DNA from 2 places in the Shewanella avicenniae genome. Region 1 is predicted to be linked to the other one. Evidence: predicted binding sites of a transcription regulator. Region 1 holds the regulator's gene; the other holds the start of a gene.

Region 1 (3,182 bases):
AGATAATGGGATGTCCAGTAAAACAAGCTAATGATCTTAAAGAGTTGGAGCAAATTGTCTATCAATTCCGCAATCGCAAATTAGTCTTGATCGATACCGCTGGAATGGGACAACGAGATATGCGATTGTGCGAACAATTGGATAACTTGGCAGCCAACAGTCGCTTGCCTATCAGAAGTTATTTGGTGCTGTCGGCAACTGGCCAACGTCGCGTATTAGAAGAAGCGGTGGCGCATTTTCAACGGATCCCGTTAGCAGGCGCAATTTTGACTAAACTCGATGAGTCAGTTTCTTTAGGTGCCGCATTGAGTGTATTGATTCAAAGTGGTTTATCATTGAGTTACATCACTGATGGACAACGCGTGCCAGAAGATATGCAGGTAGCTGATACGCTGGCATTAGCGAAACAAGCCTTAGCCTTGTTGAATAAGTCAGAGACACAAGTATTTCACCCTAGAGCCAGGTCACCAGAGATGACCTATGCATTTGAGTAGAGTTATGACCCGGGACCAAGCGAGCGGTTTACGAAAAATGAATCAGGAATATAACGACAAAGTGAAAGTGATAGCCGTTACTGGTGGCAAAGGCGGGGTTGGTAAAACGAGCGTCTCCATCAATACCGCTGTTGCATTAGCAGAGAAAGGGAAGCGTGTAGTCGTACTGGACGCTGACCTCGGGTTGGCCAACGTTGACGTCATGCTGGGCTTACGTGCGGAGCGTAACTTGTCACACGTGTTGTCAGGCGAAGCTGAGTTAGACGACATCATTCTGCGTGGGCCTAAAGGCATCGGGATTATCCCCGCAACTTCAGGTACGCAAGCAATGGTAGAACTCAGTCCAGCACAACATGCTGGGTTGATTCGCGCCTTCAGCGAAATGAAAACCCAATTTGATATCCTCATCGTGGACACCGCCGCCGGTATCTCTGACATGGTGCTGAGTTTTTCTCGTGCCTCACAAGATGTATTGGTGGTTGTCTGTGATGAACCTACCTCGATTACCGACGCCTACGCGCTTATCAAAATTCTCAGTCGTGAGCATGGTGTGTTCCGCTTCAAAATTGTGGCTAATATGGTCCGCAGTTTACGTGAAGGCATGGAATTATTTGCTAAGCTCAGTAAAGTAACCGACCGATTTTTAGATGTCGCGCTAGAATTAGTAGCAACAATTCCTTTCGATGAAAACTTGCGAAAATCAGTACGTAAGCAAAAATTGATTGTAGAAGCGTTTCCTAAGTCGCCTGCCAGTATCGCCTATCATGGATTGGCGAACAAAGTGATCAGTTGGCCTATCCCACAACAACCGGGTGGTCATTTAGAGTTCTTTGTTGAACGACTGGTTAAGAAGCCTGAATACCAAGAGGAAGGTGCGAGTGAATAAAGTGGCAGCGTATGCTGGAGCAAACGATAAAACCCTTATCGTTGAACAGTATGCGCCACTTGTTAAACGCATCGCACACCATATGTTGGCGCGGTTACCCGCCTCAGTTCAGGTAGATGATTTAATTCAAGCCGGAATGATCGGTTTGTTGGAAGCTGCCGCCAAATACGATGGTGGCAAAGGTGCAAAATTTGAAACCTTTGCTGGTATCCGCATCCGTGGCGCGATGATTGACGAAATTCGTCGTGGTGATTGGGTGCCGCGTTCTGTTCATCGTAATCAACGTATGATTGCTCAAGTGATTGATGAGCTAGAGCAGGAATTCGGTCGAGATGCGCGAGATACTGAAATTGCAGCGCGTTTGAATATATCGTTGGATGAATATCATCACATACTTTCAGACGTATCTGCTGGTAAAATAATAGGAATTGAGGATCTTGGCGTATCTACCGATATACTTATATCGGAAGATATGGTCGAGAACGACACCTTTGATAGCTTGGCATCGAGTCAATTTCAATCAGCGCTGACCGAAGCAATCAAACAAATACCGGAAAGAGAAGCCTTGGTATTGTCGCTTTACTATGACGAGGCGCTTAACTTAAAAGAGATCGGCGCCGTTTTGGATGTTAGTGAATCAAGAGTCAGCCAAATTCATAGTCAGGCAATGCTTAGACTAAAAGCCAAGCTCAAACATTGGACTCAGATATAGAATTAATAGTGAGCCGTAGATAATTTCAGCTCAGCGGAGGAAACCTTGGACAAGAATATGAAGATTCTCATTGTTGACGACTTTTCAACGATGAGGCGCATCATCAAGAATTTGCTGCGGGATCTTGGGTTTAACAATACTCAAGAGGCCGATGATGGTTCAACAGCGTTGCCAATGCTGCAAAAAGGCGATTTTGACTTTGTAGTGACAGACTGGAACATGCCCGGCATGCAAGGTATTGATCTATTAAAAGCCATTCGTGCTGATGAAAATTTGAAGCACATCCCTGTGTTGATGGTGACCGCCGAAGCTAAGCGTGAGCAAATTATTGCAGCCGCACAAGCTGGGGTTAATGGTTACGTTGTTAAACCATTTACTGCTGCAACCCTAAAAGAGAAGCTCGATAAGATTTTTGAACGTCTCGGTTAATTGGGGTGATGCAATGAATGCTGAAACGTCCAAACTGATTACCCTTGAGCAGGCTCAGGAACTCGTTGCCCTGTTGCAAGCTGGTGAACAGGCTCAAGCTGATGAAATCGTACGCGATTTAGCGCAGCCTATTCAAAAAGAACTCTTTGATGAAGTAGGAAAACTCACTCGGCAGTTACATAACGCCTTGGTTGATTTTCAGGTCGACAGTCGCTTAATCGAATTAGCGAATAACGACATACCAGATGCCAAAGAACGGCTAACGTATGTCATCGATATGACCGAACAAGCAGCAAACAAAACCATGGATGCGGTTGAAGAATGTTTACCGCTTTCTGATGCGTTAACCAGCAACCTTTCTGCAGTTAAACCCAATTGGGAACGTCTTATGCGGCGTGATATTTCGCTCGCCGAATTTAAAGGTCTGTGCCATGACGTACAGCATTTTCTTGGCCAGTGTGATGCCGATGCGAATAGATTACGCCAACTTTTGAATGAAATTATGATGGCGCAGGATTTTCAGGATTTAACTGGGCAGATGATCCGTCGCGTGATTGATCTCGTGCGTGAAGTTGAAACCAGCCTAGTGTCATTACTCACTGTTTTTGGGGCGCAAACCGAAGAGCAGTTAGCAGAGACTACGTCAGCTAAGAGCAGTATC
Region 2 (3,182 bases), 1.8 Mb from region 1:
GAGCACCACTAAACCAACCTCGATGGTTTGCACCATATCGATTAGCCAATGTAGCTCATTCATCGCATTGAGTTCGTCTACTTTACCCATTGTGTCTTTGCCGCCCTTTAGCCCATCAAATAGCCTAGCTTGAACTCCAGTGTCGGCATGGAGTCTTCGGTAAACAGTAATAGCAAATCACATTCAACGTCGTGGCCTTCAATCTTGTAGTTGATTTCCATCGCTAAGGTGCGTTGCCAGCGGCCAGCGTTATCGTGGATCAGATCGTTAACGGTGCAGTGCCGTCCTAGCACCACCGGATGTGATTGGCTAAAGTGCATATCTAACTGCGCTGAAATACCGTTAAGAAACGCGCCGATCAGCACGTTGCCGGTATCCATCATCACTTCAATCTCGGTGCTCGCATTGTCGGGGTTGCTCATGTTCATCAGCTTAGCCATATCTTGAAAGCTGCTGTCATGGAAGAGCAATAACGCTTCACCCGCGATCCCCGCACCAATAAACCCTTGGCAGAGCGCGGAGATTTTCTTCTCTGATTCAGTAGCTTTTAGTGCCATAGTGAGTTCGCTGACTTCCAACACATTGACGTTGGGAATCGGGAGTAGCACAAACACATCAAGCAACTTTGCTAGTAGATCGGCAGCGCGGCCCATGGCGACGTTGGCCACTTCTTGGCAGGCATCGCGCAAATCCACTTTCAACATCGGATTTTCAGCTTGTTGCGCTTCATCTTTAAGTGCCAAGGTGAGGATGCCGTACTCTTCCAAAATATTGGTGATGGCACCGGCATTCACTGGCTTTTGAATAAAATCTAAAGCGCCTAGGGCTTTGACCCGTTCATGCGCTTGGATCTGGATATCGCCAGATACCACGATAATCATTGCAGGCAGATCTTGTTGCTGTACGGTGCGCAGCACTTCATAGCCATCCATGACTGGCATGTTTAAGTCGAGAAACACGATTTCGCCTTTCCCAGCCTTAATTGCTTCAATACCTTCTGCGCCATTGGTGGCGTATGTCACTTCCACATCCCATTCTTTGGGGAGGGTGCGCGCCATCTGTTTGCGCGCTAACGCTGAGTCATCGCATATCAGCACCGGAATGGTCATAAACTGCGGCTCTCCATATTGTGACACTTTAAGTGGGTCAGTGAGCTTAGCCTTCAAAGAGTAAAGTATAAGAATAATTCGGGGATTGCGTTGCCACAGCTTCAAAAATTCAGATAAACAAAAGCAATAGATCCCAAATAACAATGGGCTGCAGTTTTATTTACTTTAATTAGTGTAGCGCAGTGTTCGTCATACCTTTGATAATATTCAGGCATTCTGCGTAAGCAGTTGATTGATTGAGATTGAGCGGCAGCAATTGTTGCCGTGCTTGCTTGGCGGATAGTGCCGCAATTTTGAGTTGGCGTTGTGCTTGGGTTGCCTGAGATGCCGGTGCACCATCGGGACTTTGTAAATCCAGTAGTGCCATGCCAAAGCGTGAGTATTGCTGCACAAGCTCGCTATTATGCTGCGGATCGGCAGAGTAGGGGTTGACCACGACGAGTAAATTAGGCGCGGATAACTGCTGCTGGGCAATCATATCCATCACCAACGAGGCGGTTTGATTCTCGGTGATTAATACCCAGCCGCCTGGATAGCTTTGCATTAATGGCACCACCTGTTTGACCGTATCGACAATCAACTGCCGTTGCTGTGTGCGCAGTTCTTGCCATTGATCCTTGGTGCGAGATTGCGTAGGCGTTGTGCCTTGTTCTGCCACTGTGCCATCGCCGGCGCGACTCACATCTTCGGCCTTGGTGGTGAAGTTAGGTGATGCAGGGCGGTCTGGTGCTGCCACACTGAACGTTGCTAAGCCATGCAACGGCAGTTGTTCGCGCAGATAGGCCATCAAGCCAGGTGCATCTGCAGCTTGACCGAGCGAGGGCAGCAGCAAGGCCGACCCCAGTTTTTTCCTGCTCGCCCAAGCGTGGCTGAGCACTTCAATTTTCTGGCCCTGCACGTCAATGGTGTTACGCTGCGGCGCGCCCAACTCATCGGCGTGCGCCAACGAGGGAAGAGCGAATATCGTCAAGCAAAGCCAGCACCATTTCATCACTAGGTTCACCCTCAGCACTGCAAAAGTTAAGCAAATTGGCGGTAAATTTTCTCCATTATAGGAACTATCGGCAAGATTTACAGGATGTTGAATAAAACAAAGCCCGCATTGCGGGCTCTGTGAGAGTGATGCTGAAGTGCGTTTATACGTGGCTGACCAGCACTAAACGAATCGCATCGAGTCGCAGCTGGCAATTATCCAGATAACCGGTTAAATCGCTTTGCAGTTGGCGCAGATAGTCCAACTCTTCATCACGAATATTCGGGTTAACTGCTTGCAATGCTTCAAGGCGATTTAGCTCGCTGTTCAAGCTGTTTTCCATTTCGCTGCGGGCTTGCGCCACAATCTGTTCCATCGCGATTTGCGCATGCTGGGTGCCTTTGTCCAGCAATGGATGCAGCAGGGTTTGCGAGGCGTTAACTAGTTTGCTGCCAATATGGCGATTCACTGGGCTCAGCTGTTGGTTCCACTGATCATAGTTAACCTTGGTGCCCAGATTGTTGCCGTCTTTATCCAGTAATACGCGGATAGGCGTTGCTGGCAGATAACGGAACAGCTGCGATGATTTCGGCGCCGAGGCGTCGGCCATGTAAATCATCTCAAGGAACAGAGTGCCCGCTGGCAGCGCTTTGTTCTTCAACAAGGCCACCGCAGTGCTGCCGGTTTCAGAGCCGGTGATCAAATCGATACCGGTTTGTACCAGCGGATGCTCCAGCGTAATCAGGGCAATATCATCACGCGACAGCGCTTTATCACGGTCGAAAGTCACTGTGACACCATCTTCTGGCAAGCCTGGGTAGGTTGGGAACATCATATGTTCGGTCGGTGTTAGCACCACGGCGTTTTCGCCGCGATCTTCTTGATCGATCCCCAGAATATCCCACAAACGGATGATGCTACCGATAGTGTCGGTATTGTCGTCCATCTCGGCCAGTTTTTCGGCTAAGGCTTGTGCCTTACGGCCACCATGAGAGTTCAATTCCAACAGCTTATCGCGGCCTTGCTCCATCGCTTGTTTGAGCGCTTTGTACTGACTATGGGTTTGATTCAGCAGTGTTGCCAGCGCGTCTTCATCCTCG

The links. Region 1 encodes FliA, which starts transcription of late flagellar genes. Its sites were predicted from a motif close to CTAAAGNTNNNNNNNNNNNNGCCGATA; they were not measured.
Region 2: JYB87_RS02390 (DUF3530 family protein) is a predicted target of FliA. The motif match lies at 2,169-2,195, and genes of this name have one in related genera.

The regions. Positions count from the first base shown of each region.
Region 1 covers NZ_CP071503.1:2,986,067-2,989,248, reverse strand. Annotated here, with positions in the region: gene flhF (flagellar biosynthesis protein FlhF) at 1-494, shown strand, start outside; gene JYB87_RS13250 (MinD/ParA family protein) at 499-1,380, shown strand; gene JYB87_RS13245 (RNA polymerase sigma factor FliA) at 1,373-2,092, shown strand; gene cheY (chemotaxis response regulator CheY) at 2,138-2,521, shown strand; gene JYB87_RS13235 (protein phosphatase CheZ) at 2,535-3,182, shown strand, end outside.
Region 2 covers NZ_CP071503.1:545,987-549,168, forward strand. Annotated here, with positions in the region: gene JYB87_RS02380 (sensor domain-containing diguanylate cyclase) at 1-90, opposite strand, end outside; gene JYB87_RS02385 (response regulator) at 108-1,109, opposite strand; gene JYB87_RS02390 (DUF3530 family protein) at 1,279-2,079, opposite strand; gene rapA (RNA polymerase-associated protein RapA) at 2,246-3,182, opposite strand, start outside.